DNA from 2 places in the Hymenobacter antarcticus genome. Region 2 is predicted to be linked to the other one. Evidence: riboswitches for the same ligand, from Rfam matches in the RefSeq annotation. Region 2 holds a riboswitch; the other holds the start of a gene.

Region 1 (15,267 bases), on a different contig from region 2:
CCCTGCTTCAGCACCTGGGCCGCGCCGCGATGGCGGCCCTACCCTTGGCCGCCGCGCTGCCCGCCGCGGCCAGCACCAAGGACACCGCTTACGATGCCCTGACCCAGCTTTTGCTGCTCGAACGGCTTCAGCTGGCCCTTTATGCCCGGGCGCTGGCGGCTCCGGGCCTCATCCCCGCCGCGCAAACGCCCGACTTCCAGCGCCTGCGCACCCATCAGGAACAGCACGTCGCCTTTCTGACCCAGGCATTACAGACGGCCGGCTCGCTGGTGCCCGCCCTGCCGACGTTCGATTTCAGCGGTCGGCGCGGGGTAGCTGCCAATCCGGAACTGTTTCCCGGTGTACTGAGCAACTACGACGCCTTTCTGGCCCTGGCCCAGCAGTTGGAAGACCTGGGCGTGCGCCTCTACAAAACCCACGCCTTCGCCATCGTCAACGATGCCCAGCTTACCAATGCCGTGCTCCGCCTGCACGCCGTGGAGGCCCAGCACTCGGCGCACGTGCGCGGCCTGCGCCAAGGCCGCGGGGCCGTGGTAGCAACCTGGCCCAGCGATGCCGATGCCGTGATTGCCCGGCCAGCGGCGGCCCAGGTGCTCACTACGGCTGCTACCGGCGGCGAAGAAAACATCGTGCAATACCTGACACCGGGCAAGCCCATCGTATTCAGCGAGTTTCTGCTAATCCGCGATAATACCGCTATTCACGATTCAGCCCTGCCTGAGGCATTCGATGAGCCCGTGAACAGCGCCATCGCGCAGGCTGCTTTGAACCTGTTTATATAACTATTTCCTGGTCAGTAAAAGCCGTTCCGGGTACTCGCGGGTTTCCTTCCCGGTGCATCCGAAACAGTTATAAGCAGAGGTAGCGGCCCGGCAAGTGGGTATAAGATTCTGGCTTTTCGCACAAAAAGAGTGGCCCAGGCCGCTCTTTTTGCGTGTTGGGGCACCCAGGCAGCTACCAGTCGGGTCAGGTACTTGCGAAGCCCCGAGACTATTTCGTATCTTTCATATGGCGCTGTCCGGCAAACCTACCCATAATACCGCGCTTCTATCTCGCTGTTTTTTCACTGTTCCTAACACCCTTTCCAATGCTAGACTACGTGAAAATGATTCTGCTAAAGGTCAGTTTTAACAAAGTGCTGTTCGAAAAAGAACTCCGCAAATCCCTCAAAATGCTGGTACCAACCGAGGTGCCGGATTTCCGCAACTGGTGCTACCAGCAGTTTGCCCGCATCTACCGCAAAGTGCTGAAACGGGTATTTGGTGAACTCAGCCTGGGCGCGTAGTAGCCCAGTAGCACATGCTTCAGCTTGTTCGTCGTCGAACGACTTGCGAAGTCAGAACAAGCTAAAGCAGGTTCTACAGTCCTGTCACAAACTTGATGTTCCGCTTCAGTCCCTCGTAGCCAGTGCGCTTCACGGCCGACTGGCGGAACAGCTCCGTAAATAATTCGTGGGTGATTTCGCGCCAGTCGCCGGGTGTCAGGTCCTTCAGGCCGGGCGCGGGGTCGAACTGCGGCTCGTTGTGCGGCTTGCTGAAGCGGTTCCAGGGGCACACGTCCTGGCAGATGTCGCAGCCGAACACCCAGTTGCCGAACTGCCCGGCCACTTCGGTCGGAATCTGGTCCTTGAGCTCGATGGTGAAGTAGCTGATGCACTTGCTGCCGTCGACCACGTAGGGCTCGGTGATGGCCTGGGTCGGGCAGGCATCCACGCACTTGGTGCAGGTGCCGCAATAGTCCCGGATGGGGCCATCGGCGGGCAGCTCCACGTCCACAATCAGCTCGGCGATGAAGTAGAACGAGCCGCTGCCGGGCGTGATGAGGTTCGAATTCTTACCCACCCAGCCCAGGCCCGATTTCTTGGCCCAGGCCTTATCCAGTACCGGCGCGGAGTCGACGAAGCAGCGCCCGCCGATGGCCCCGATTTCGGCCTCCATATCGGCCAGCAGCGTCTTCAGCTTGTCTTTAATGACGAAGTGGTAGTCGCGCCCGTAAGCGTACTTGCTGATTTTGAGGGTATCGTCGGGCTGCTGGGTATCGGGCGCGGGGTAGTAGTTGAGCAGCAGCGAAATCACCGATTTGGCCCCGTCCACCAGCAGGCGTGGGTCGAGGCGCTTGTCGAAGTGGTTTTCCATGTAGCCCATCTTCCCGTTCATGCGCTTCGTGAGCCAGGTTTCGAGGCGCGGGGCTTCCTCCTCCAGAAATTCCGCCTTCGAAATACCGCAGGCCATAAAGCCGAGCTCCGCCGCGCGGCGCTTGATGTAGGGAGCCCATTGGGACTGGGGAAGCATGGGCAACTGGGAAAACTGAGATACAAATAAACAGGAAACGCGCCGCTAGGGGCGGCGCGTTCCGTTGGATGTACCGTGGACTCTGCGAGTCCGCGCGGTTGAACGACCCACACGCGGACTCGCAGAGTCCACGGTATACGCTCTACGACGTTATCTCATCAAACAAGCTGCCGTTGTTACCCCGCATATTCTGGGGCAGCAACCGCCCCAGGTGCTGGTAAGCGGCCTCCGTTGCCTCCCGCCCGCGCGAGGTACGCTTGATGTAGCCTTCCTGAATCAGGAACGGCTCGTACACTTCCTCGATGGTTTCGCCTTCCTCGCCGCAAGCCGTGGCAATGGTGCTGATGCCCACCGGACCACCCTTGAACTTATCGATAATCGTGGTGAGGATGCGCTTGTCCATATCGTCAAGGCCGCGGGCGTCCACATCGAGGGCATTGAGGGCAAACTGGGCGATTTCGACCGTGATGGTACCGTCGCCCTTGATTTGGGCGAAATCGCGGGTGCGGCGCAGCAGGTTGTTGGCAATGCGCGGGGTACCGCGCGAGCGGCGGGCAATTTCGAAGGCCGCATCGTCGTGAATGGGCGTGCCCAGAATCTCGGCCGAGCGCAGCACAATGGTAGTCAGCAGCTTGGAATCATAGTATTCGAGGCGGGCTGAGATGCCGAAGCGGGCCCGCAGCGGGGCCGTGAGCATGCCCGAGCGCGTGGTAGCGCCCACGAGGGTGAAAGGCGACAGCGAAATCTGCACCGAGCGGGCGTTCGGGCCTGAATCGAGCATGATGTCGATGCGGTAATCCTCCATCGCCGAGTACAGGTACTCTTCTACCACGGGGTTGAGGCGGTGAATTTCGTCGATGAACAGCACGTCGTGCGGCTCCAGGTTGGTGAGCAGGCCGGCCAGGTCGGAAGGCTTGTCGAGCACCGGGCCGCTGGTCATCTTGATGCCCGAGCCCAGCTCGTTGGCGATGATGTGCGAGAGGGTGGTTTTGCCCAAGCCGGGAGGGCCGTGCAGCAGGACGTGGTCCAAGGCATCGCCGCGCATCTTGGCAGCGGCCACGAAGACTTTCAGATTCTCCAGAATCTTTTCCTGGCCCGTAAAATCGTCGAACGACAGCGGGCGGAGGGCTTTGTCAATGTCCTTGTCGGTGGCATCGAAGTGCTCGTTGTCGCCGGTGAGAAAGGCTTCGCGCATAATGATAATACTAAAATGATTGGTCGCTTGTTGCTAAGCTATTGAGTAACTGCTTTGGAAGCAAAAAAGCTCCTTTGAACGGTAAAAAGAACGTCGTGCCGAGCGCAGCCAAGGCATCTCGCTCGCCTCGTTCAACGATTGGATTAGTGCAACACGCAAGATGCCTCGGCTACGCTCGGCATGACGTTCTGCTACTCGTGCAGCAGCACCTCAATATCGAGGTGCAGCCAGTCGGTTTCCCAGGATTTGTGGTTGAGGCGGGCCGAGAGGTGCTTGCCGGCGTCGAGCAGGCGGGCCACGGTTTCGTTGCGGCCCTCGGGCAGGTAGCCGAGCCAGACGTTGGCCGGGTCGGTAGCGGGGGCGGTATGCACCTGCACGGCCCAGTCGTCGTAGTGGTTATCCACTTCGCGGCTGAGCTGCAGGGCCTGGCCAATTTTCAGCTTGGGCTCGTATTTCTCCAGGTTGGGGCGGTGCGAGGTGCCGGCCACGAGGCATTCGAGCAGCACGAGGGGTTCGGTAGCAGGGACGACTTTCATCATGGAGCCAAATTACGGTATGGGCGGCGGGATTGACGTTGTGCCCGGTACCTGCATGTAGTCCCCATAAAGTAAGTTGCGCCGGTATCCACCTTCCTATTTCCTCAAAACACATGAAAAGAATATTTCTCTCCGCAGCGTTAGCGCTGGCCGTGGCTGGCTCGTGGGCGTTTTACCCAAAGGCTACGGCCGAGCCAGCGGGATATATGATGGTTATTTCTACTCTCGTGTTACCTGACCCAACAATGCTCACCATCACCCCGGATGGACAACAAATGGAGACAAAAATAAAAGGCAAAGGATTTAACATCAATAACGTTGACTTAACTCGGGACGACTTAGACAAGTCAGTTCTGAATAAGCCAAATGAGCTTCATAGAATTGGGTGGCGTGTAGCTCATATTACTTCAACTGAAGCAAATAGCAGAATTAAAAACACTTACCTACTTGAAAAACAATAACGAAAAAGGCCATCCTGCAATTGGACGGCCTTTTTTGTTATTCAATGACAAGCCCCTACTTAAACGCCTGAATCCCCGTGATATCCGCCCCCGTAATGAGCAGGTGAATATCGTGGGTGCCCTCGTACGTCACCACCGATTCCAGGTTCATCATGTGGCGCATGATGGGGTACTCGCCCGTGATGCCCATGCCGCCGTGAATCTGGCGGGCTTCGCGGGCCACGTGCAGGGCCATCTCCACGCTGTTGCGCTTGGCCATGCTGATTTGGGAGCTGGTGGCTTTGCCTTCGTTTTTGAGCACGCCCAGGCGCCACACCATGAGCTGGGCCTTGGTGATTTCGGTAATCATCTCGGCCAGCTTCTTCTGCTGGAGCTGGAAGCCGCCGATGGGCTGGCCGAACTGCTCGCGCTGGAGCGAGTATTTCAGCGCCGACTCGTAGCAGTCGATAGCCGCGCCGATGGCGCCCCAGGCAATGCCGAAGCGGGCCGAATCGAGGCAGGAGAGCGGACCGCGCAATCCATCGATGTTGGGCAGGATGTTCTCTTTGGGGATTTTCACGTCCTCAAACACCAGCTCGCCGGTGGTGCTGGCGCGCAGGCTCCACTTGTTGTGGATTTCGGGCGTTGAGAAGCCTTCCATGCCGCGCTCCACGATGACGCCCTTGATGCGGCCCTGCTCGTTTTTGGCCCAGACAACGGCCACCTGGCACTCGGGCGAGTTCGAAATCCACATTTTGGCCCCGTTCAGCAGGTAATGGTCGCCCATGTCCTTGATGTTGGTGGTCATGCCGCCGGGGTTCGAGCCATGGTCGGGCTCCGTGAGGCCGAAGCAGCCGAGCCACTCGCCGCTGGCCAGCTTGGGCAGGAACTTCATGCGCTGTTCTTCGGAGCCGTAGGCATAGATGGGGAACATTACTAGCGAGCCCTGCACCGAGGCAGTGGAGCGCATGCCGGAATCGCCGCGCTCAATTTCCTGCATAATCAGGCCGTAGCTGATATAGTCGAGCCCGCCGCCGCCGTATTCCTGCGGCACGGTGGGACCGAAAGCGCCCACATCGCCAAACTTCTTAACGATTTCTGACGGGAAATGCGCATCCTGCGCCCATTTCTCGATGTTGGGGCTGATTTCCTTTTTAACAAAGTCGCGGATACTCTGACGGATGAGCAGGTGCTCCTCGGTCAGCAGGCCGTCGAGGTCGAAATAATCGGTGAAGCCGTTGGCGTTGGTGCTGCCTTTTTGGGCGGTGTGGGCTTTGGCTTCGGGGGAGAGTACGTCAGCTTCGGAAGACATAGGGCGGGATTGAGGGTGGGAGTTTCGACAAAGATAACAAGCTGACCGAGGCCGCAGTTCGTGGCAGTCGGCTGGATTTGCAGCATCGCACCCGCGCTACTACTCAATAATTCCGCTTCTTGCTGCCCCAAAATGCCCGCTTCGCCGTAGAACAGGCTTTCTTCAACTATTGCCTTAATCAAGGCCCCCATGAGCCACGCTAAAAAACTAAACGAACTGGAAGCCACCGCCATCTGCGGCAACGACATTTCCTCGTCCTGCCTCTACGTTTCGGCCCTGGCCATTTCTTACGCCGGACAATATGCGTGGCTAGCGCTGCTGGTGGTGGGCGCGGTGCTGTTTCTATTCCGCAAAATCTACGGGGAAGTGGTGGGCGCCCTGCCCCTGAATGGCGGCGCCTACAACGTGCTGCTCAACACGACCAGCAAGCGCAACGCCGCGCTGGCCGCCTGCCTCACCATTCTTTCCTACATGGCCACGGCCGTGCTTTCGGCCAACGAGGCCATGCACTACCTGCACACGCTCTGGCACGGGCTGCCCATTATTCCGGCCACCATGGGGCTGCTGGCGCTGTTTCTGGCCCTTACCATTCTGGGCATGTCCGAATCGGCTATTGTCGCGGTCGTCATTTTCATCACGCACCTGGCCTCGCTCACGCTGCTGGTGGGCGTCACGACGTGGTACTTGTTCAACAATGGCTTCGATAATCTGACCCTCAACTTTCAGATGCCGGTGAAGGGCGGCAGTGTCGTCAACGCGCTGTTTTTTGGGTTTAGCGCGGCCATGCTGGGCATTTCGGGGTTCGAGAGCTCGGCCAACTTTGTGGAGGAGCAGGCCCGGGGCGTTTTTCAAAAAACCCTGCGCAACATGTGGGTGGTGGTCACGGTGTTCAATCCGCTCATTGCGTTTCTGGCCATCGCGGTGCTGCCGCTGGCCGAAGTGGGCCAGCACACCGAAACCCTGCTCTCGCACATGGGCACCGTCGCGGGCGGGCCCTGGCTGGGGGTCGTCATCTCGGTGAATGCCGTGGCCGTGCTCAGCGGTGCCGTGCTCACCTCCTTCGTGGGCGTGAGCGGCCTGATGAAGCGCATGACGCTCGACCGCATCCTGCCGCAGTTCTTCCTCAGGGAAAACGGGCGCGGCAGCAACTACGTCATCCTCATCACCTTTTTCCTGCTGTGCGTGTCGGTTTTGCTGATTACCAACGGGCAGTTGGGGCCACTAGCGGGCGTGTACACCATTTCCTTTCTATCGGTAATGGCGTTTTTCGCCCTTGGCAACTTCCTCCTGAAGGGCAAGCGGCCCAACCTGCCGCGGCCGGTGTACGCGGGCATTACCACGGTCACGCTCGCCCTGGTGGGTGTACTGGTGGCCTTGTTCGGCAATATCAAGATTCACCCCGAATACCTGATTGTATTCCTGCAATACTTCTTGCCGGCCATGGCCCTGATATACATCATGCTCAACCGCGTGGCCATCCTCAACCTGCTGCTGTCGGCGGCCGATTCGCTGGCCCGGCACCTGCCGCGAGCGTCGCGTCTGGGCCGCCTCCTGGTGCGACGCCAGATGCGCGAGCTGGCCAAGCAGGAGTTTGTGTTTTTCACCAAGGGCGACAACGTGGCCAACCTCAACAAGGTGATGGCCTACGTGGTGGAAAACGAATTTACCAACCGCCTCAAAATTGTGACCCTGCTTAAAGAGGGCGAGAAATACCCCGAGGAGCTACTTAACGATATCCGGGTGCTGGACCGGGCTTACGAAAAGATTGAAGTCGATTTTGTGACCATGGAAGGTCAGTTCGGCCCGGAATTGATTGAGGAACTGTCGGAGAGGTGGTGCATCCCCAAGAACTTCATGTTCATCGGCTCGCCCGGCGACCGGTTCCCGTACCAGATATCAGAGCTGGGCGGCGTGCGCCTGATTATTTGAGGCGTTTCGTGCCCAGCGTCACGAGGCGAAGCCGGAACAATCTATCCTGACAATACCAGACCCTTTCTTCAAGCAAAAAGCCCCGACACTGTGCAGTGTCGGGGCTTTTTGCTTGAAGAAAGGGTTGTTTGCTGAAAATAGAGCAGGTTGCCTCGGCGTGCCTCCTCGCAATGACAGACGCTTGCCGTTAGAATTTCAGCCCCACCGAGGCCAGATAGTTGCGCGTCGCCTGTGGGTAGAACCAGTTGAAGGTTTCCTGGTTGCCGCTGGCCCCGACGTAGCTATAGGTATAGCCGTTGGCCACGTACTCACGGTTGAGGACGTTGTTGACGAGCAGGCCCAGCTCAATTTCTTTCATGAAGACCGGGTGCAGGGCGTAGCGCAGGCGGAAATCGAGCGTCTGGTAGGGGTTGATGCTACGGTTCTCGTTCTGCGAGTTGTCGAGGTACTGCCGGCTCACGGTTTTGAGCAGCAGGGCCACGCGCAGGCCCTTCAGCGGCTGGCCTTCGAGGGTGTGGGCCGATACGACCGCCGGCGAGTAGGAGATGGTCGTGGTGCGGGCCCGCACATCGATGACCGGCGCGTAATTGGCATCGTAGGTGACGTTCTGGTAATCCAGAATGCGATTCTGGCTCAGGGTGAGGGTGGTGCTGAGGCTGATACGGTCATCGGCCGACACGAAGCCCGACAGCTCCACCCCGCGCCGGTAGCTGCGGGGCGCATTGGTGCGCAGGGCGGTACCCACGTCGTTGAGCTGGCCGGTGGCTACCAGCTGGTTGCGGTAGCTCATGTAGAAGCCATTGGCTTCGAAGCGCACGGCGGTGCGGGGGCCCAAGAAGGTGAGCTCGGGCCGGTTGAGGCGGTAGCCGCCTTCGAAATCTTCGAGGCGCTCGGCGCGGGCCGACTGGTCGCCCACGGGGCGGTCGGTGAAATCGGAACGCACGGGCTCGCGCTGGCCCACCGCAAAGCTGCCGTAGAGCTGCTGGCCCTGGCCCAGGCTGAGCGTGGCCCCGGCCTTGGGATTGAAGAAGGTATAGCTGGCGCGGGTGGTCACGTCCCGGCGGCCGGCCTCCAGCCCATCAATAGTGTAGTTGATGTGGCGCACCTGCACGTCGCCGTAGATGCCCAGCTTATCCAGTACCTGCCAGGTAGCGCGGGCGTAGGCGTTGTAGTCGGTTTTCACGGCGTTGTTGAAGTAGTACCGCTGGCCGAGCTGGCTATTGGAGGCGTACTGCGCCCAGATGATTTCGCCGTAATGGTCGCCGTCGTAGCGGTTCCAGGCTCCGCCGAGGGTGGCTTGCAGCTTGCCGTCGGCGGGCTGGTAGTTCAGGGCCAGCGTGCCACCGTAGAAGTTGTTGTCGAGCCACTTGCGGTCAACCAGATTAGTCCGGGTAATGGTCTGGCCACCGATAACCACGTTATTGAGGCCGTAGTCCGCGAATTTGCGGCGGGCGCGGTAGCTCTCGTAGTAGCCGAAGCCGCGCGTGAGATGCAGGGCCGCGGCCAGGTTCCAGCTTTGGCCCAGGCCCTGCGAGAGGTGCAGCTGGTAGTGGTTCTGCTGGTAGTTATCGGTCTGGTTGCCGTAGGTGTAGTAGCTGTAGCGGCGGCCTTCCTGGAGTACGCGGGCGGCATCGGCTTCGCTCAGCTCGCCGTTGTCGATGTAGGTCTGGAGCTGGGCGCGGTTGCCGGTGAGGGCCGGCTCGGGCACGCCATTCCAGGCCTGATAGGTTTTTTCGCGGCCCGCGAAGGTGATGAACTTCAGCAGCGTGTTCTTGGCCTGATAGCCGGCGGCGAAGTAGTACGACTTCAAATCGGACGCCGCCCGGTTCATGTAGCCATCGGAGACAATGCGCGACAAGCGCCCATCGACGGTGAAGTGCCCATTGATAAGGCCGGTGCCGAACGACACGTTGTTTTTCCAGGTCTGGTAGGAGCCGTAGGTGTTCTGGGTTTCGGCGTAGGCCTCGCGGCGGTTATCGAGGGTGCTCACGTTGAGGCTGGCCCCGAAGGCCGCGCCGCCGTTCTGGCTGGTGCCCACGCCCCGCTGAATTTGCAGCGAATTGATGGACGAAGCCAAATCGGGCAGGTTAATCAGGAACGCGCCGCGCGACTCGGGGTCGTTCAGCGGCACGCCGTTGATGGTCATGTTGATGCCCGTATTGCTCGTGCCCCGGATGCGGATATCGGTGTAGCCCACGCCCGCTCCGGCGTCGGAGGTCACCACTACCGAAGGCGTTTGGTCGAGCAGATAGGGCAAATCCTGGCCGAAATTGCGCTTGGCCAGGTCCTGCTTGCTTAGGTTGGTGTAGGCCGTGGCCGTGCGGTCGTTGGCACGGGAGGCCGTTACGAGAGCTTCGGGCGTGACAATGCGGCGGGCAATGGCCGTATCGGCCGGCACGGGGCCTTGTGCCCATGCCGGCGCAGCGGCCAGCGCACACAGCGCCGCCCCCGCGAGGAGTACAGTTTTCAAAAAAGTAGTGGGTAAAAAATGGAACGCGCCGTCGCCCCAGGGGTCGGAGCGGCAGCGGAAACGTCCGCGGATTGTTTATTCCCTTCGCCGGCATTACCCGGTTCAGGTTCGATGGGTATCATCTCAGCCGATGTCGTGCACAACATCAGCACCCCTAAACATGGCACAAAGGTAGGGCGGCGGAGCCATTACAGCCCTTCTTTCTGAATCAGAGCCGGGCCGGCGGCCGGCGCAACAAACCAATTACCTTGGCGGTTTGCTGACTGTCAGTTAATTTAGGGACGTCGCCCGACACAACGCCGGGCCCGTGACCTGCCGCCGCAGGTCAATATCGTATCAGCCCGCTCGCCATGTCCAGCTTAGTCTACGCCCTTGCTCTTTGCGCCTTTTTCGTGTTTGTGCTCGTGCTGCCGCGTCGCCGCCGGGTACTGCCCCCGCCCCCGCCACCCACCGGCGACGACGATGGGGGCGAACCCCACGACCCCGGCCTGCCCGACCTCGACCTGCCGCCCGGTATCTCGCGGCCCATCAACGACTGGGAGCCAGAATATAATAAACCTCATGTCGGCGTGTAGGAGAAGCGGGCTAGGTTCTCTGCCCGCACCACACCCGAATGCTGAAGGCCGTTTTTACGGCTATCGAAAGACGGTGCAAGCCGTTTGTTTGGGGCGATAAAACCGCCGACGGCGGGCTACGTCACTACCTCAAGGCCAGGGGCCAGGACTTGGGTTGGCCCCTACGAAGCGTTTAGCAGCCATGGCCAATGGTGCAACCCGCCTGCCTCGGCGATAAATTACGCTCCAACCGCAGGACTTAGGCTACTCATACAGAGAACGTAAGGTCATGCAGAACAGATTTGTTGACTTTTTTTGATGAATATCTTAAACAGTAGACACCAAAATATCATTTTGGTAATACATTTGACCTATCGTTCAACCCTTAATTTTTTTTCACATGCAAAATTCTTTCTTTGGAGTTCTAACAATTCCGGTAGACGACCCGGTGGCATTCACCTTCTTCATCGGATACATGGCCATGGCAGCAGCGGCCGTATTCTTCTTGTTTGAGCGCAGCACCGTTGCCGACAAGTGGAAAACTTCCCTGTTGATTTCGGGAATGATTACGGGCATTGCAGCGGTACACTACTACTACATGCGCGATTTCTACATCATGTCCAAAACCACCCCCATCGCCCTACGCTACATTGACTGGACGCTGACGGTACCGCTGATGGTGGTGGAGTTCTACCTGCTGGTGCGCGCAGCCGGAGCCAAGGTTTCCCTGTTGTGGAAACTGGTGCTGGCGGCAGTCGTGATGCTGGTGTTTGGTTACATTGGCGAAGCCTTCGGCGACGGTACCATGGGCCACTCGGTTTTGTGGGGCACGCTCTCCTCGGTTGGCTACGCGTACATTGTGTACTCGGCCTGGGTTGGTGAAGTGGCTCAACTGGCAGCTAAGTCCGACTCAGTGGCCGTGCAGAAAGGCGTTCGTGCGTTGGCGTGGTTTATTCTGGTGGGTTGGGCCATTTATCCAATCGGCTACATGGCTATGCCCGGCGGCCTGCTCGGGCCCGACGGCGCGGGCCTGCTTCGCCCCTCCGACCTCGACCTGATTTACAACATCGGTGACGCTATCAACAAGATTGGCTTTGGCCTGGTAGTATACGGCATTGCCCGCAGCGAGTCGGCGGTCAAGATTGCCCCGGCCAGCGCCATTTCGGTAGTCTAGCTTTGGACTAGGGCAGCCGCTCGGCTGCCCCAGTTTCCGACTTGGTGGCGGGCAAGTTTGCCCGCCACCCAACCCCCGGCCTACAGGCTGAATTTCACTGCCCCGGCCGTGCGGTTCAGCCTGTAGTGCTTTTTTCCTTTTTCAATTATGGCTAATTCGTTTAGCGCAATGGCTTCCGACTGGTCTCAGCGGCGCTATTCCTACGCGGCGGTGCTGGCACTGGTCGGGCTGGGCGCGGCCTTTCCGGGCCGGGCCGGGCTGCTGCTGGGGGTGCCGCTGGCCGTGGGCATGGTGGTGCTGGGTGTGGCGCACGGGGCCTGCGACCAGTTTGTGGTGCCGGCCAGCCACCCGGGGGGCACGGCCAGCGGCTGGCGGTACTGGCTGCGTTTTCTGGCCGGCTACCTGGGCCTGGCTGCGGTAGTGGGCTTGCTCTGGTGGCGCTGGCCGGCAGCTACCGTGGGCGGCTTTTTGTTGCTCACGGTGTGGCACTGGGGCTCGGCCGACGCGCCGGGCGGGCCATTAGTGCCGGCGGGCTGGTGGCTGGTGCATAGCCTGCTACGGGGACTGCTGCTGTTTGCCGTACCCGCCTGGTGGTGGCCCGCCGAAACAGCCGGCATCGTGAACGGGCTGCTCCAGTTCGTGGGCACGGGCACGGTGGGGCCCGATGCGTTCGCAGCCGGGGCCACCGGCCTGGCGGCAGTGGTGGCAGTGGGGCACGCGGTGCTGTGGGCGCGGTACGCGGCCCGGCAGCAGTGGCCGCTGCTAGTAGCCGAGCTGAGCGAAGTTCTGATTCTCGCGGTCCTGTTCGTGGCCCTGCCGCCCAAGTTGTCGGTGGGTGTGTACTTCGTGTTCTGGCACAGCCTGCAGCACGTGCTGCGCCTCACGGGTTGGCTTGGCTACGCAGGGCCAGCCCAGCAACCAGGTACCGGCCGGGTCCAATTGCTGGCGCGGCTGGCCTTTTTTCTGCGGCGAGCGGCCCCGCTGCTGCTCATTAGCTGCGTGGCCCTGTTGGTGTTGGGCCGCCTGCTGGCCGCCCGCCTACCCGACGAAACCGCCTGGTTCAGCCTGGCCCTGGTGATAGCCTCCATCGTGACGCTGCCCCACGCCCTGCTCGTGACGCTGGTGATGGATGCCCCGCAATGGCGGCCTGCTACGCCTCAGCCCACTTCGATGGAGTAGCTGGCCGAAAATAACTGACCGGGCTCCAGCCGCAGAATGCCTTCCTTGTCGTGGAGCTCGCCGGGTTCGCCGGTGGGGCTGGCGATGCCGTGCCAGGGCTCGACGCAGACAAAGCCGGCCCCCGCGCCCTTAGTCCAGAGGCCGAGGTAGGGGAAGCCGTCGAACTGAAAGCGGACGTAATGTTCCGACTTACGCGAGCGCAGCGTGAGGCGGGTGAAATCATAGTGCTTGAAAACCAGCGCGTCGTCGGCAAACAGCTCGTAGCTGAGCGGCATTTCCTCCGCCTGGTTCAGCACCGGGGCCGTGTGGCCCGTGAGCAGGCCGCCCTGCAGCAAGTGGCGCTCCAGGGTCACGGGGTGGTCGAATTCAAAGAAATAATCCTCAAATACTTCGCCCGGCAGCAGCGGGCAACGCACCGCCGGATGCGCCCCGATACTGAACAGCAGCGGCTGGTCAGGAGCGGGGTTGCGCACGTCCCAGCGCACGGTGAGCAGCGCATCGCGCAGCGTGTAGGTGATGGTGAGCTCGAAGGCGAACGGAAATACCGTGCGGCTGGCCTCGTCGTGTTCGAGACGAAACACCAGCTCGGTGGCGGTGTGACGCAGCACGGCAAACTGCTGGTCGCGGGCAAAACCGTGCTGGGGCAGCTTATAGGCGCGGCCCTGGTACTGGTAGGCATCGCCGGGCAGGCGGCCCACCAGCGGAAACAGCACCGGCGCATGGCGGCCCCACACGGCCGGGTCGCCGGGCCAGATGTATTCGAGGCCGTCGGCGTTGGTAATGAAGCTGGTAAGCTCCGCTCCGTGGCTGGCAAAAGTGGCGCGACACCACGGCGTGCTCAGGGTGTAGTGGGTGGTGGGCGCAGCAGGCATAGTTGTGCGGGGAAGGGCCGGAGGCGCGGGAACACCGGCCAGCAGCTCATCAATCAAAAAGCAGGCGTGGGCAAAGCGCCGGTCGGGGTTGCCGGAGATTTCGGCAAAGTTGGCCATCCGCTCCCGCAGCTCGCGCTGGTAGAGGTCGTAGAACTGCTGGCGCAGGTGCGGGTGCTCGCGGAGCGGGTCGGGCTGCCAGGGCAGGTCCACGCCCATGAGCAGCACCAGGTCGTACTGCTGCTGGTCGATACAATTGAGTATCCACTCCGGACAGTTGCCAAAGGCATGCTCGTACCAGATTTTAATCACCAGCAAGTCGGTGTCGCAAAACACGATGCGCTGGGCACGGGCCTGGGCCGCCGCTTCGGCGGCCAGCTGGCCATGGGCTATTTCCTCCAGGTCGCCGGGAGTGTAGTGCGGGCCAATATCGACAAGGTATTCGCGGGCGAACTCGGGGGCGAAGGCCGTGCCGTAGTGCGCCGCCAGTCGGGCAGCCAACGTCGATTTGCCCGTGGATTCCGGGCCGGTAAGAGAAACGCGCAGCAACTTAGTGGGGCTGAGTGAGGGAAATGAAGGAATACAGCTCGAAGCAGGTGGGGCATTACGGGTAAAACAATGCGGGTGCCCGCCTACGGTCTCGTGGCAGCAAATATGGTGTATCAGCCCAATTTTGCCAATCAAACACTTGATAAACAGATAAATAATTTAATCCGTATACTACTACTGACCACGTCTGAGGTTAGCGACTGGTGGTTGCCGCCAGGGCCATTTCGCGCCGCCACTGCCAGTAGCCATAGGCGGCCAGGCCCAAAAACACTACGTAGAGGCCGCTGGTGAGGTACAGCTCGCGGTGCCAGTACATGCCCACGTAGGCCACATCAACCCCAATCCATAGCAGCCAGTTTTCGATATTGCGCCGCGAGAGCAGTACCTGCGCCACCAGGCTGATGGCCGTGGTGCTGCTGTCCCAATACGGCAGGGCCGCATCGGTGTGGGCGAACAGGAAGCCCGCCCCCAGCGCATACACCAGCCCTGCGCCCGCCAGCCCCAGTGCCAGCCGCCCCGGCGTGCGGCTGATGGGCACCGCCGGCCCATCGGTAGCCGCCGAGCCCCGCGCCCACACGGCCCAGCCATAAATTGCCAGCGCGATGAAGGCCACCTGCAGGCCGGCATCAGAATACAGCCGCGCGCGCCCAAACACCACTAGGTATAGGGCGCAGCTGACGATAGCCACCGGAAAATTCCAGACTGAGTTGCGGGCCGCCAGCCACACGCAGGCAATGCCCGTGACCACGCCAGCTACTTCGAGCGGGTC
Region 2 (15,267 bases):
GCCGCAGCGGTGGTGCTGAGCCAGGGCAAAGCCTACGCATCGGCCCAATCCGGCCTCCTATTCTGAAAAGGGGGCAGTAGGGAAAAAAAGGGCCAACCAACAACAAAGCGGACAGATTATTTTTGTATAAATAACTAACAATAATTGTATAAAGTGCAACTAAGTAGGGCCGTTCTACGTTTAAGAAGTATAAGCAACGAACAAAAAACCAGCCCCTTAGCCATGTTTTACGACGCTTTTGAACTTGCCCCCGGAGAAGTTGCCGCCGACCGTTACGACCCCGCCGACGACCAGCCGCAGCAGTCCCCCAGCCCCGCCGCCGCCGAGCTGACCGAGTGGGACTTGAACCCCTGGTTTTAGGCAACTATTTCTCCCTTCTCATTTCCTCCCCAACCGCCCCGATTATGAAAGCTATCCGCACCACCCGCCCCGCCCGCCGCATCCCCGCCGCCCGTCTGGTAATCGTTCGCGCCGCCCACGCCGCCAAGAAAGCCGCCCAGCAGCAGGCCCGCGAGGACAAAGCGCAGCAGCTTCTTACCCCCACCCCGGCCTTTACCGCAGCGCCCCGGCTTACAGCTTTGCCCGGTGGCCTCTATTGGTCGGGCAAGCAGCCGGTGCCCGCGATTGGGGCCACGGTGCAGCGGCGCGACGAGCACCCCGGCGCAGTAAAGGTGCTGGCCTATTGCCACGCGGACGGTTTTCTAGGACTGGTGACCGAGCCGGAGCAGCCCGCCAAGCGCACCGGCCGCAAGGTTCACCCCCGCGCTCATTGTGTCTTCTCCCATCAGTTAGCCCAGGCCGCTTAGCGCCGGTACCAGGAGCCGCTTTATTCCACTACTCACTTACCCGCCCCCGCCATGATGATTACCCCCGCCCCCGCCCCGAAGCAGCCCGAAATTTGCCCCTCGCAGTGGCTCAATTCCGTGACCCCTTGCCCGCAGTGGATAGGCTACCCCACCCGGCTTAGCTTGCCCATCGACCTGATTTGGTCGGCTGATTTTGCGGTGCCCGAAATTGGTTCTCGCGTTCATATCTACATGAACGGCTTTGGCCCGGCCGAGGTGAAAGCCTATTTCCACGCGGACGGGTATTTGGGCGTTATCTGCCAGCCCGACGAAATGCCGGACTGGTACAAAAAACAGGCCCCAGGTATTACGCTAGGCTATTTCTTCGGCCGCGAGTTGGAGCCGCGCAAGCCCACGCCGGCACCAGCCGCCGCAGCAGCGGTGCCGGAGGAGAACGAGTTGGGCCGCTGGTCGGACCAACTCGACGCCGCGCACGAGGCCAACGGCAACAACCCGGCTATCAATCGGCCGGACGACTGGATACCCGAATACGCCGACGATAACCAGGACCACGAGGAATACCCGGAGCACCCCGGCGACGAGCAGCACGACTACCCGGAGGACGACTACCAGGACGCCGAAGCCGAGGCGCTAGGCGACCTCCATAATAGCCAGTTCGAGGACTAAGCCCACCGGCCGGGCCTGACCAGACCGGCCGCTTTTGCCCCACCCCTTAATCAGTACCCCATGTTACCCAACCTCCCCGCCATTGAAACCCGCGCCGGCCGTATTGCCATCGGTGCCGAAGTGAAAAGCACCCGCTACCCCGTGCCGGGCCTCGTAACCGCCATCATTTGGGCCGGCTACTTCTATGCCATCCAGGTAAACAACCGCCACAGCGACGACGCGGCCCATTACAAGCTGCTTTCCGCGCCGACCTACCAGGGCTTCAATTATGGAGAGCATCAAAAAGTGTGGGGCAGTCGGGCAATATTCAAGGCAGGAGGGAGAGGGGCGGCCAATTTGCTCATCGCTTTTACCAAAAAGTTTAACTCCGGAAGGTAAGCTGATTGACGGTTGACCACCACTGCCCCACACTTTTTGATGCTCTCGCAGCTTCGGCCTTGGTTAAAAGTTTGGTACAAAAGTTAAACGAGAATGGAAGACCGTATTGGTGTGACGTGGTCGAATACAAACGCCATCAGCCTACCTTTCCGGATGCGAATCCCCTTCCGTCTTCTCCGCTACGGCCTGAGCACCGTCGTGTGCGGGCTGCTGGCCCTGTCGGCCACCGGCCATGCACTGGCGACTGCCGCGCCTAGTCCCGATGCCCGGTTCGACGCCTATAAGAATCAGTTCCTGCTGGCCCTGTGGCGCCTGGAGCCCGAATTGGCGGCTCGAAAAGGCTACCACAAGTACGACTCGCTGCTGGTGATTCCCGATGCGGCCCAGCGGCTGCGCGACGATAAGTTTGCCCAAGCCAACCTGGCCACACTGGGTTCCTTTCGGGTCGGTAGTCTCTCGCCGGCCAACCAGCTCGACCTGCGCCTGCTGCGCAACGAGCTGCGCGCCCGGCGATGGGCCGCCGACACGCTGCGCGAGTGGCAGTGGAACCCGGCCAGCTACAACCTGGGCGCCGCCGTGGCCCCCCTACTCAACGGCCGCTACTACCGCCTGGACCGCCGCCTGCGCAACATTTCCGATAAAATCAGTCATGCGGCCGCGTACTACGCCGCGGCCCGCGCCAACATCAGTACGCCCACCAAAGAGCACACTGAGCTGGCCATAAAACAGCTGGCCGGCGGGCTGGCGGTGCTGGGCCCGGCTCTGGCCGACTCGGTGCGCAAGTCGGGCCTGAGCGCGGCCGAAAAGCAGACGTTCACGGCCCGCATTGCTGCCACTCGCCAAGCCATGCAGGGCTACGTGGACTTTTTGAAAACCGACGTGCTGGCGGCGGGCAAGTTTCGCTCGTTCCGCATTGGCAAGGCCCTGTTCGACCAGAAGTTTGCCTACACCATGCAGTCGCGGTTTACCGCCGACGAGGTGTACCAGCAGGCCCTGAAGCACAAGACGGCGCTGCTGCACGACATGGGCCGCCGGGCTGCCCGGCTTCACCCCAAATACCTGCCCGGCCAGCCCGCACCGGCCGACACGCTGACCCTGATTGCGGCGGTCATCGACCAGCTCAGTCGGAAGCACGCCACCCGCGAGGGCGTAGCCGACGCCGTACGGGCCCAGATTCCGGCGCTGGTAGCCTTTGTGAACGAGAAAAACCTGCTGACCCAGGACCCCAGCAAGCCGCTGGTGGTGCGCGAAACGCCGCCGTACATGCGCGGCAGAGGGACGGCCGCGAGCGTGGAGTCGCCCGGCCCCTACGACCGCAGCGCCGACACCTACTACAACGTGGAGCCTATTCCAGCCGAGTGGACGCCGGGCCAGGCCGAAAGCTACCTGCGCGAATACAACGACTACACCCTGCAAATCCTCAACATCCACGAAGCCATTCCGGGCCACTATACCCAGCGCATGTACGCCAACCGCGCGCCGTCGCTGGTGAAAAGCCTTTTTGGCAACGTCGCCATGGTAGAGGGCTGGGGGGTGTACGCCGAGCGCATGATGTTGGAAAACGGCTATGGTAGCAACTCCGACGAAATCTGGTTAATGTGGGACAAGTGGAACCTACGCGTGACCTTAAACACCTTGCTCGACCGCGGCATTCAGGCGAACAACTTGAACGAAGCCGACGGGGTGGCCATGCTGCGCCGCGAAGGGTTTCAAGAAGAAGTGGAAGCCCGCAACAAGTGGCTGCGCGCCACGCTCACCTCCGGGCAGCTTAGCGCATACTTCGCGGGATATATGGAAATTGTGGCCTTGCGGGAAGCCATAATGCGCAAACAGGGTTCTGCTTTCGGCCTCAAAGGTTTTCACGAGCAGTTTTTGAGCTACGGCAGCGCCCCTGTGAAGTACATAGGCGAACTGATGCTATCCCCGGTTGGACTACGGCCTTAAACGCCTGATAGCCTATCTCGGTGGGCATACCACCAGTTGGTGACGCAATGGCGGGACCAGAAAGGTACACCTTGCCGGCCCCAGCCAGCAGGTGGCGGTTGACTAGTTTTGAATGGGACCAGAAAGTGGAGCCTCGACGTATCCTGCTGGCCCCACCTTGTTGACCCGTTCGGTACCCTCGTCGATTCTGCATATAGCAGGGCCAACTACTAACACTTCGACCTACGTTGAATAGATGACGGCACGCTGAAGAGTTGGCCGTTGCGTCATTGTCAAGGAAAGTTCGACTTCTCCGATAAACCATGGAAACCCCCGCTAATTTGACGCAGAGGGCTTATCCATCGTCCAATGGAAGCTGATTTCCAGCCCGCCGTTTTACTTTTGGACCAAACTTTTAACCAAGGCCAGTACTTTGGGTTTGCTATGAAACTGTTCCTTATTTCACCACCCGCGGCCGTGGCTGACGAGACGGAATTGGTCGGGGAAATGCTGGCTGCGGGGCTGGCCCGGTTCCACCTGCGCAAGCCGGCGTGGGAGCCGGCGGCAATAGCCGACTACCTGGCCCGTCTACCAGTCCGGCACCTCACGCGCGTGGTGGTTCACGGGCAGCCCTCGCTGGTCCGGGAATTTCGGTTGGGTGGGCTGCACTTAACCGCCGCAGCCCGCGCGGCTTGCCGCCGGCGCCCCCTGCTGCTACCCGGCCAAACCTTGTCTACCTCTTTTCACCACCTGGCCGAGCTGCGGGAACACCGGCGGCACTACGACTACGTCTTTCTGAGCCCTATTTTCGACAGTCTGAGCAAGCTGAATTATCCCGCTGCTTTCACTATAGAAGCCCTGACAAAAGCGCTGGCGGCCCTGCGTGGCCGTGCCGGGTACGGGCCGCAGGTAATGGCCCTGGGGGGCATCGATGAGCACCGGCTGGCGGCCGTGCGCCAAGCTGGTTTTGCGGGGGCCGCCGTGCTGGGTTCCGTGTGGCAAAGTGCCGACCCGGTGGCGGCAGTTGGCCGGCTGCAATCAATAGTCGGCTAACCCATTGCGGAGCGAATACACTTCGTCAAACCCCTGCGCGAGCAGCAGCTGAGCGGCCCGCTGGCTACGCCCGCCGCTGGCGCAGTGCACCACCACCGGCAAGTCGGTGGGGAGGAGATGGTGTTGGTCGGCCAGTTGGCCCAAGGGTATCGGAAGGCCCCCGATGTTGCGCCGGGCGTGTTCGTGCGGCTCGCGCACATCGAGCAGCACAAACGGGCGGTTGTCCGATTGCCATTTTTTCAGCTCCCCGGCGCTGATTTCGGGCGCGCGCACCGGGGCAGCTGGCAGCGGCGGTGCGCCGCAGAAAGCAGGGTAGTCGGGGGCCAGCGCGGTGAGCTGCTGGTTGGCCGCCACGGCCCGGAAGTGAATGGTCTGGAAGCGCATGCTCAGGGCATCGACCAACAGCAAGCGCCCGGCCAACACGTCGCCCAGTCCCAGAATAATTTTTAGGGCCTCCGCTGCTTGCAAGGTGCCCACCAGGCCCGGCAACACCCCCAATACGCCTATCTCGGCACAGCTCGGCGCGTCGCCGGGCCCGGGCGGCGTCGGGTACAGGCAGCGGTAGGTGGGGCCGTGTTGGTAATGGAACACCGATACCTGGCCCTCGAATTTAAAAATAGCCCCGAACACCAACGGCTTGCCCAGGAGTAGGCAGGCGTCGTTCACGAGGTAACGGGTGGCGAAATTATCGGAGCAATCCACGACGAGGTCGTAGCCGGCGAACAGCACCAGCGCATTGGCGGCGGAAAGCAGCGCCTGGTGGATGTTCAAGGCAATGAATGGATTTTGCGCGGCCAGCTTCTCGCCGGCCACCACGGCTTTGGGCCGGCCCACGTCGGCGGTGGCGTAGAGCACCTGACGCTGCAGGTTGCTGTCGTCCACGGTATCAAAATCGAGCAAGCCGAGGGTGCCCACGCCCGCGGCGGCCAGGTATTGCAGGACCGGGCAACCCAGGCCGCCACAGCCCACGACCAGCACCCGGGCGGCTTTCAGCTTTTGCTGGCCGGCCGTGCCAATTTCAGGCAGCCGCAGGTGGCGACTGTAGCGCGTGGTTTCGGCGGCCGAAAGCGGCGCGGCGCTCACCGGGCCAGGGCGGTGAGGGTGGCGTCCCAATCTTTCCACACGGGTTCGTAGCCCTGGCGGCGCAGCATGGCCGCCACCTCGGCCGGACTGCGCTCGTCCGAAATTTCGAACTGCTCCAGCGACTCCGGCGCCACCGCGTAGCCGCCGGGGTTGGTTTTGGAGCCCGCGCTGAGGCTGGTGATGCCCAGCTTCACCACGTGGTCGCGAAAGGCGGGGCTTTCGCGGGTTGAAATTGACAGCTCGACTTCTTCGTTCAGCAGGCGATAGGCGCAAATCAGTTGCACCAGCTCCCGGTCGCTCATCTCCACTTTGGGTTGCAAAAGCCCTTCGGCGGGCCGCAGCCGCGGGAAGGACAGGCTGAACTTGGTCTGCCAGTAGGTGCGTTCCAGGTAGTCAAGGTGCAGCGCGGTGTAAAAGGAATCGGTGCGCCAGTCCTCCAGCCCGATGAGCACGCCGAGGCCCATTTTGTGGATGCCGGCCCGGCCCAGCCGGTCCGGCGTATCCAGGCGGTAGTGGAAATTCGATTTCTTGCCCTTCGGATGGTGCTTTTTGTAGTCGTCCTGGTGGTACGTTTCCTGGTACACCAGCACGGTATTCAGGCCCTCGGGAATGAGGCGTTCGTAGTCGGCCTGGTCCAGCGGCTGTACTTCAATGGAGAGGTGCGCGAAGTGCGGCCGCAGCGTACGCAGCGCTTTTTCCAGGTACTCCACGCCCACCGTTTGGTTGGCCTCACCGGTCACCAGCAGCACGTGGTCGTAGCCCCACTCCTTGAGCACGGCGGCTTCCTGCAGCATCTCGACGCTGCTCAGGGTGCGGCGGGCAATTTTATTGTCTAAGCTAAAGCCGCAGTAGGTGCAGATATTCTGGCACTCGTTCGATAAATAAAGCGGCACGTACAGCTGCACCGTGTTGCCGAACCGCTGGCGCGTGAGCTGGTGGCTGCGTTGGGCCATCTGCTCCAGGTACGGCCCGGCGGCGGGTGAAATCAGGGCCTTGAAATCCTCCAGGGTGCGGCGCGGCGCGGCCAGCGCCTGCTCCACGTCGGCCGCCGTTTTGGCGTAGATGCTGGCCTTCACGGCGTCCCAGGGGAGGGCTTCAAAAACGGGTTGGAAGCTCATTTTTTTTAGTGATTAATGGTCAATGATTGATGATTAATGAGCGAGTTCTATTTATTAACCGCTGACCATTAATCATTACCTACCTATCCAGAAATGCGGTGAGCGGTGAGCTGGCCACTGCTTCGCGGTGTAGCACCGGCCCGGCCAGCCGGGCTTCGTAGGCCATGCGCCCAGCTTCCACCGCCATTTTGAAAGCGGTGCCCATTGCCACCGGATTGCCCGCTACGGCAATGGCCGTGTTCACCAACACGGCGGCGGCCCCCATTTCCAGGGCCGCCGCCGCGTGCGAGGGCGCGCCAATACCGGCATCGACCACCACCGGCACTTTGCTCTGAGCGATGATGATTTCCAGAAATTCCCGCGTCAGCAAGCCTTTGTTCGAGCCGATGGGTGCGCCCAGGGGCATCACGGCCGCCACGCCCACTTCTTCCAGGCGCTTGCACAGCACCGGGTCGGCGTGGATGTAGGGCAGCACCACGAAACCCAGCCTCACCAGTTCCTCGGCGGCTTTCAGGGTTTCGATGGGGTCGGGCAGCAGGTACTTAGGGTCGGGGTGAATTTCGAGCTTGAGCCAGTTGGTTTCGAGCGCCTCGCGGGCCAATTGGGCGGCAAAAACGGCCTCCTTCGCCGTGCGCACGCCGGAGGTATTGGGCAGCAGCTGAAACTGCGGATGAGCCAGGTGCCGCAAAATGTCGTCCCCGGCATCGGCCACGTTCACCCGCTTCAGGGCCACCGTCACCAGCTCGGAGCCGGAGGCCAGCAGGGCCTCTTCCATCAACGATGACGAGCTGAATTTACCCGTGCCGGTGAACAAGCGTGAGGAGAACGTGCGGTCCGCAATGACCAGTGGTTGAGTTGCCATAGTGTCTGCTTAAACGGCGGTCCCGGCCGCCAATTCGTTCATAAAAAACCGAGCCGCCGCCACTGGATTTTCAGCCTGCCCGATGCTGCCTGACACGGCGATGCCATGCAGGCCAGTAGCCCGCAGCGCCCCTACATCGGCCAATACGATGCCCCCAATGCCGATAATCGGCACCGTCAGGCCCGCGGCCCGGCACTGGTGGAGAATTTCGGCGTAGCCCGCCAGGCCCAGAATCGGGCTGAGTTTTTCCTTGGTGCGAGTGAAGCGAAACGGGCCGAGCCCCACGTAATCGACCCCGGCGGCGACCAGCCGCTGCACGTCGGCAAAGGTGTTAGCCGTGCCGCCGATGATAAACTTCGCCCCCAGCATTTCGCGGGCCTCGGCGGGCGGCATGTCGGCCGCGCCCACGTGCACGCCGTCGGCCCCGATTTCCTGGGCCAGGCGGGGGTTGTCGTTGATGAGCAGCGTGGCCCCGTAGCGGCGGGCTACGGCCTGGGTGTCCAGCGCCAACTGCTTCCACGTAGCGTAGGGCTGGTTTTTCACCCGGAGCTGCACCCAGCGCACGCCCCCCTGGCAGGCCAGCTCGGCCGCGGCGGGATTGGTGGTGATGTAGTGGAGCGTGTTGATTTTCATGGTCGGATTATTATATTGAATGATAGCCCAGGCGCGTGTCGTTGCTGGCCAGAAAAGCGGTGGTGTAGGCCTTGCCCGCACGGCAGGCTTCCACCAGGTTTTGCCCGTTGGCCAGCCCGGCCAACACCGCCGCCGACAGCACGCAGCCGCTGCCGTGCTTCTCGCCCTGGGGCAGCCGGGGGGCGCTGAATTCGTGCCGCTCGCCGCCGGCCAGCAGCAGGTCGGTGGCGTGTGTTCCTTCGGCGTGCCCGCCTTTGAGCAGCACCGGACAAAAAGCACTCACGAGTGCCGCCGCCGTATCGGCCGACTCGTGGGGCCACAATCGTTGCATTTCGAGCCGGTTAGGCGTAATCAGGGCCATTTTGGCGCACAATGCCTGAACCAATTCGCGGTCGGTTTCGCGGTGGAATTCGTAGCCGGCCGTGGCCTGCAGCACGGGGTCCCACACGATTTGCAGGCGTGGATTCTGCCCCTGCAGCCAGCTCACCAGCTCCAGCAGTTCCGGTAGGCTTTCGACCAGCCCGATTTTGATAAAATCAACTCGAAACCGCGCCAACAGGATGCGAATCTGGTCCCGGATTACCCCCGCCGGCACCCAGTCCACGCGCTCAAAGGCCACGTCGTTCTGCACCGTGAGCGCCGTGCAGACGCCCAGCCCGTACACGCCGCTGGCTTCCAGCGTTTTTACATCCGCCAGCAGGCCCGCTCCCGCGCTTGGGTCGAAACCGGCAATGCTGAGGGCGTAGGGACGCGGGGGCTGGGGCATTAATTAGGACTTTAGACCGTCATGCTGAACGCAGTGAAGCATCTCTACCGCTTCGTTGCAGCGGCACTGATTAGTTGCGCGGTAGAGATGCTTCGGCTGCGCTCAGCATGACGGTCTTTTTCGACAGTTTATAGATAAATCTCGCTGCCCTTGTTTACAAACTCGCGCGCCTTCTCCGCCATGCCGCTGGCCAGCACTTCGCTGGCGGTCATATCCTGCTTGGCCGCGTAGTCACGCACCTCCTGCGTGATTTTCATCGAGCAGAAGTGCGGGCCGCACATCGAGCAGAAGTGGGCCACTTTGGCCCCTTCGGCCGGCAGGGTTTCGTCGTGGTACGCGCGGGCCGTGTCGGGGTCGAGGGCCAGGTTGAACTGGTCTTCCCAGCGGAACTCGAAGCGAGCTTTGCTCAGGGCGTTGTCGCGATACTGCGCTCCCGGGTGGCCCTTGGCCAAATCGGCGGCGTGGGCCGCGATTTTGTAGGCGATGACGCCGTCTTTCACGTCCTGCTTGTTGGGCAGGCCCAGGTGCTCCTTGGGCGTCACGTAGCAGAGCATGGCGGTGCCAAACCAGCCAATCATGGCCGCGCCGATGGCCGAGGTGATATGGTCGTAGCCGGGCGCGATGTCCGTGGTCAGCGGCCCCAGCGTGTAAAACGGTGCCTCGTGGCACTCCTTCAGCTGCTTGTCCATGTTCTCCTTGATGAGGTGCATGGGCACGTGGCCGGGGCCCTCAATCATCACCTGCACGTCGTGCTGCCAGGCAATTTTGGTGAGCTCGCCCAGGGTTTCCAGCTCCGCGAACTGGGCTTCGTCGTTGGCATCGGCGATGGAGCCGGGGCGCAGGCCGTCGCCCAGCGAGAAGGCCACGTCGTAGGCCTTCATAATTTCGCAGATTTCCTCAAAGTGCGTGTACAGAAAGCTCTCCTGGTGGTGCGCCAGGCACCATTTGGCCATAATCGAGCCCCCGCGCGACACGATGCCGGTCACGCGCTTGGCGGTCATCGGCACGTAGCGCAGCAGCACACCCGCGTGAATGGTGAAGTAGTCCACACCCTGCTCGGCCTGTTCAATCAGCGTGTCGCGGAACAGCTCCCAGGTCAGGTCCTCGGCCTTGCCGTTCACCTTTTCCAGGGCCTGGTAGATGGGCACCGTGCCCACCGGCACCGGGCAGTTGCGGATAATCCACTCGCGGGTTTCGTGGATGTTTTTGCCGGTGCTCAAATCCATCAGCGTATCGCCGCCCCAGCGGCAGCTCCATACGGCCTTATCCACCTCTTCCTCAATTGAAGAAGTCACGGCCGAATTGCCGATGTTGGTATTGATTTTCACCAAAAAGTTGCGCCCGATAATCATCGGCTCGCTCTCGGGGTGGTTGATGTTGGAGGGAATCACGGCCCGGCCGGCGGCCACTTCCTGCCGCACAAATTCGGGCGTGATGTGGCCCTGCGGCGTGTTGGCCCCGAAGCTGTGGCCGCGGTGCTGGGCCCGCAGCGGGTCGTCGGCCGCCAGCTCGTCGATGCGCTGGTTTTCGCGAATGGCGATGTACTCCATCTCCGGCGTGATGAGGCCCTGCCGGGCGTAGTGCATCTGGCTCACGTTGGAGCCGGGCCTGGCGCGCAGCGGGGCCGCGATGTGCTCGAAGCGCAGGTGGTCGAGGCTGGTGTCGGCGGCGCGCTGCTGGCCGTAGTCGGACGTGGTGCCGGTCAGGCGTTCCACGTCGCCGCGCTCCAGAATCCAGCTTTCGCGCAGGCGCGGCAGGCCTTTTTTCAGGTCGATTGCCACGTTCGGGTCGGTGTAGGGGCCGCTGGTATCGTACACCGTCACGGGCGCGTTCGTCTCGGTGGGGTTCACGAAATCGAACTTGCGCTCGGTGTCGGCGAGCACGATTTCGCGCATGGCCACCCGAATGTCGTGCAGCGTGCCGGGTACGTATATCTTGCGGGAGCCGGTGAGGGGCTGGCGCTCCACCAGCGTCTGGTGCGGGGCCTGGTCTTTTTTCTTCATCGAACGAGGGAATAAATGGAGCTCAACCGCCCTGAGTGGCGCGAATGACCGTAATCCGGTCGTGTGCTTGGATGGGTTGGTCGGGCCAGGCCCCGCGGGGCACTACGTGGTCGTTGAGGGCCACGGCAATGCCGCGGGTTTCGGCCAGCGCCAGGGCGGCGAGCACCTGGAGCAGGGTACCGGCCGGCGGCACCGGTTGCGGCGAATCGTTTACATAGCAGACCATACAGCCAGGGATTAGGCGGTAGAAAATCAAACCGTAAACAATAGTCGGCGCAACAACAGGGCCGCGTACGGTCCATTGAAGTCGCTGTTACTTTTCCCTCCGCAGGTGCTAGCCTGTTCAGGTTCCAAGGGTATCATCTCAGTCCTGGCAAGCAGGACACCCCTAAAGTTTACTCTGCGAAAGTACGGCGCGGGAGCGGGTATCTCCAAACGGTGTCTTTCTGCGGGTCGACTTTGGGAACTTACATCCTTGCGGGCTTCTTGCCAGCATGCGTTGCAGTAAGCCCTTTGTGAAACAAGGAAATGGTCGTGTAAGGAGCGCATCAAAAAGTGTGGGGCAGTCGCGGCCACTGGGCTCTTGACTACTGCTGGTGCCCTCCTACCGATGGCCGCTTAACCCGATTGCCCCACACTTTTTGATGCGCTCCAATTAGGTTATAGTTCTTTTGCCCGCCAATCCGCACATTTTGAGAAAAAGGCCTCCTGCATTGCTGGTGGCCTTTATTTTGCCGGTCTTGTACTTGTACATAAATGCAAATAGTTCCACCAGTACCGTCTCCGTGGTGAGGATGTGCTTGACCAGCGCCGGGTCCTTGATTCCCAGGTCTTCAAGGTTTTTACGTGCAGTCTGTTTGCGGGCATCCTCGTCGCTGAGCTCAAAGGGAATCGGGAGCTGCTGCGGCTGTTGCCGAACGACGTAAAAGCAAACACTCTGGAAGGAGCGGCCAACTTTGTTCAGCTTATAGGAAATGGTTAAATCAGTATGCTCATTGATTTGCTCTACGGCAATGTCCAGCACGAACTTTTTCAGGTTGGAAATCTGCACGTACTGTTCCGGTTCCTTGCCCGTTGGGTCTTTCAGGCTGAGCATGTACTTGAACTCGTCCAGGGAATAGGTTTTGGTGGCCCCAATGTCCTTCCACTGCGACGCCAGCTCGTAGACGCGCTTGGCGTACTTGCTGGTCAGGCTGAGCACGGACTGCAGACGGTAGCTGGTGAAGTTGTTTTTTAAGTCAATGAGGTAAGGCCGCAGCTTCTCCGATATTTCCAGTTCGATAACGCCGTGTCCTTTGATGTATTCGGCCGAAGCCAGCATGGTCACCTTCAGCCACGAGTTACCGTCCTCGATATGGTAGCACCGGCCCACCAGCGCCTCGACCGCGGGCCCAAGCCGATGGTAATTCCATTCCCGCCCGGTAAGCTGCTCCAGTTCCTGCACCCGCAGGCGGTACATGGTCCCCGGCTTATCATCTTTGTTGAGCCGCGAGAGCAGGGCAAAGATGATGTCCATCTCCAACGCCGTCATGTCATACCGGGCCGTAGTGATGGCATTGCTTTGCCGGATTTCAACAGGATTGCCCGGTGGTACAATTACCACGGCAGTAGCCTGGGAAGCAGGGGCCGCCTTCTGATTAGACTGTGGAATGGTAGGCATAAAGTGGGGTGGGGTAGGAGACCAAAGATAGAGACGAAAGACCAAATTAACTGTAAAAAATCAGCACCTGTTAATTGACGTACAAAACCTGTTAGTTGGACGGACAAAACCTGTTAGCCAGCGTACAAAACCTGTTAGTTGGCAGACAAAACCTGTTAGCTAACGGACAAAACCTGTTTCTAAATCGGTACAAGAATCTATCTATTAAATACTTACGGCACCCTGCAAATAGAGTAAATACTAAAAAGACCCACAAATTTGTTGTTCCGAAAAAAAAGTAGCTTTTAGGGTGGTGGTTTTGTACCACTGCCGCTAGGGAAATCAGGAAAAACAACAAAAAGGGAGGCATAAAATAGCAAAAAACAGTGATTGCATTTTTCTACTATTTATTACTACTATTAACAGAAAACACGCTAATTAACAGGTTTTGTCCGTTAACCGGTCGCACCCGGTTGCAAGGTTGCACCCCTGGCCAGTAGGGCTACTATAGGGCTTGCGAAAACGATTTTAACGGACAAAACCTTTCTTTTAGCCCGCCCACACTAAACAGCCAACAACTTTCCATCCCAACGACTGACCAGTGCTTCGCACCGGCCCCGTCACTGAGTGCAGCGAAGCGGAAGTGTGCTACAATGATACATTTGACGAAGGTTACGCCTCAGTTACTGCTGCTTCGAGGGCTACAGAGCACAAACCGAATTGCGTCCAAGCGAAGTAGCAGAGCACGAGCCGCAAGCTTATATTCTTGGTTTGCCGGCTCCCTGATTAAAAGTCTGGTCCAAAAGTTAACCGAACGGAACCTTAACTGGCTCTCAGCTAATCTTGCGGAGTCGGCGATTTCCCCCTATTTGTTTACTGGTCGCCTAGGGCCTGACCAGCGAAATAGCTTCCGGGTCCGGGTTTCCGCCCGCAGCCGCTATCCGCTCCTTCAGGCCCGCAATCCACCGCCCGGCCCCGTGGTTATCCTTTGGATTAATCAACACCAGAAACTCGAACAGGGCCAGCGCTTCGGTCCATTTCTTTGCTTTTTGCAGCTCCACACCCATGGCATAGTAGGCGGTCAGCACGAAGCCGTTGCCCGTAGATTCGTAGAGCAGCATGTCCCGGCCTTCCTCGAAGGCCTTGGGAAACAATAGCCGGGCCTGCATAAATGCCTGCATCAGGTACGTGAGGCCCAGGCCGGGTGTGCGGTTGTTGAGCAGCATCCCCAGATGCGACACCGCATCCAGGTGCAGCTCCCCGCAGGCCGCCATGATTTGCCGGTAAATGCGTTCCGCTTCCAAGGGCGCGGCCGTGTGCAGCGCTTTGCCCTGCTGAAACAGCGTCTCATGCTGCAACACGACCGCCGGATACACCACGCGCCAGTGGCGCGGCTGGTACTCTATCATGCGAAGCTGGTCCATGCTTGGGGGGTATATTCTGAAGGGGAAGCCTAAAATTAGCAGGGAACCGAAGCCTACTCGTTTGGCTACTCGGTGGACAAGTACTCCCGTACGCTCCGTGCTTAACGGGAAATTCTGTTCCAACTCTTGTGGCCACCGGGTAACCAGGGAAAGGCTTACCGTGTAAATCCGCCCGATTGGAAGAAGGGCCACTCAACCAGTTTACTCTACTGTGCCTCCGCGTCGAAGTCGGCCAACTCCCGTTGGAAACGGTCCAGTCGACCCTGCGTAGCCAGGAAGAGCATGTACCGCGTCTTGCCTCGTATTGGTCCAACATCGAAACCCAGCAGGCTGGCCTGGTAACCAAATACGCGCAGCAGGTTCTGAATCAATTTTAGTTCCTGCTTGACCAAGGGGCCATAGTACACCCGGTGCAACTGCTCCGCATCAATGGCCACGTTCAGGTCCGTGCAACAGCCCAGCAGCCCCGGCAGAGCGGTCGGCTCGTAAGAGCGAAGATGGCCCCGCACCAAGCGTAGCGCATCCTCGTAGGGCACGCCCAGCGTGGCATCGAAAGCGGGAAAATCGGCTTCAAATCGTTCGGCGGAATCACCATCAAACATCATATAGACCAGGGCAGTACTAAAATGATGGCAAAGATAGAAGGAGGAGGTAACGCTGATTTTGCGAGTGTTTACGGCTCCAGCCACATGATTTCCCGGTCCCATCTGGCCGGGAACCCCATGTGCTGCTGGTGCAGGCCCAAAGCAATGATGTCGTATTCGCGCAGCAGGGCCACGATGCGCCGCCCAAAGCTGGAAGTCTGGCTGACCTGCACCATTAGGAAGTTGAAGATGGAAAGCGTGTAGTAGATTTTGGTATTGATGGCTGTTACATTGGGCTCCGTGAGCCAGTACCCGGCATGCCCCCGCTG

The links. Region 2 has a riboswitch for thiamine pyrophosphate ahead of thiS (sulfur carrier protein ThiS). Riboswitches for the same ligand answer to the same signal wherever they lie in the genome.
Region 1: it holds a riboswitch for thiamine pyrophosphate, as region 2 does, so the genes downstream of both, ABD819_RS19320 (TonB-dependent receptor) here and thiS (sulfur carrier protein ThiS) in region 2, are expected to answer to the same signal.

Annotation. Positions count from the first base shown of each region.
Region 1 covers NZ_BAABDI010000038.1:21,295-36,561, forward strand. The annotation lists gene ABD819_RS19280 (ferritin-like domain-containing protein) at 1-782, shown strand, start outside; gene ABD819_RS19285 (hypothetical protein) at 1,088-1,285, shown strand; gene queG (tRNA epoxyqueuosine(34) reductase QueG) at 1,359-2,291, opposite strand; gene ruvB (Holliday junction branch migration DNA helicase RuvB) at 2,434-3,486, opposite strand; gene ABD819_RS19300 (HIRAN domain-containing protein) at 3,678-4,025, opposite strand; gene ABD819_RS19305 (hypothetical protein) at 4,136-4,483, shown strand; gene ABD819_RS19310 (acyl-CoA dehydrogenase family protein) at 4,539-5,774, opposite strand; gene ABD819_RS19315 (APC family permease) at 5,964-7,703, shown strand; gene ABD819_RS19320 (TonB-dependent receptor) at 7,891-10,173, opposite strand; TPP riboswitch at 10,234-10,339, opposite strand; gene ABD819_RS19325 (hypothetical protein) at 10,524-10,748, shown strand; gene ABD819_RS19330 (bacteriorhodopsin) at 11,128-11,901, shown strand; gene ABD819_RS19335 (Brp/Blh family beta-carotene 15,15'-dioxygenase) at 12,049-13,080, shown strand; gene ABD819_RS19340 (aldose epimerase family protein) at 13,059-14,498, opposite strand; gene pnuC (nicotinamide riboside transporter PnuC) at 14,692-15,267, opposite strand, start outside.
Region 2 covers NZ_BAABDI010000018.1:58,921-74,187, forward strand. The annotation lists gene ABD819_RS13405 (hypothetical protein) at 1-66, shown strand, start outside; gene ABD819_RS13410 (hypothetical protein) at 223-360, shown strand; gene ABD819_RS13415 (hypothetical protein) at 405-806, shown strand; gene ABD819_RS13420 (hypothetical protein) at 858-1,472, shown strand; gene ABD819_RS13425 (hypothetical protein) at 1,533-1,850, shown strand; gene ABD819_RS13430 (DUF885 domain-containing protein) at 2,004-3,794, shown strand; gene ABD819_RS13435 (thiamine phosphate synthase) at 4,218-4,826, shown strand; gene moeB (molybdopterin-synthase adenylyltransferase MoeB) at 4,812-5,939, opposite strand; gene thiH (2-iminoacetate synthase ThiH) at 5,906-7,027, opposite strand; gene ABD819_RS13450 (thiazole synthase) at 7,107-7,889, opposite strand; gene ABD819_RS13455 (thiamine phosphate synthase) at 7,899-8,522, opposite strand; gene thiD (bifunctional hydroxymethylpyrimidine kinase/phosphomethylpyrimidine kinase) at 8,533-9,288, opposite strand; gene thiC (phosphomethylpyrimidine synthase ThiC) at 9,417-11,291, opposite strand; gene thiS (sulfur carrier protein ThiS) at 11,314-11,517, opposite strand; TPP riboswitch at 11,595-11,691, opposite strand; gene ABD819_RS13475 (replication initiation protein) at 11,947-12,951, opposite strand; gene ABD819_RS13480 (hypothetical protein) at 13,815-14,354, opposite strand; gene ABD819_RS13485 (hypothetical protein) at 14,561-14,959, opposite strand; gene ABD819_RS13490 (Abi family protein) at 15,028-15,267, opposite strand, start outside.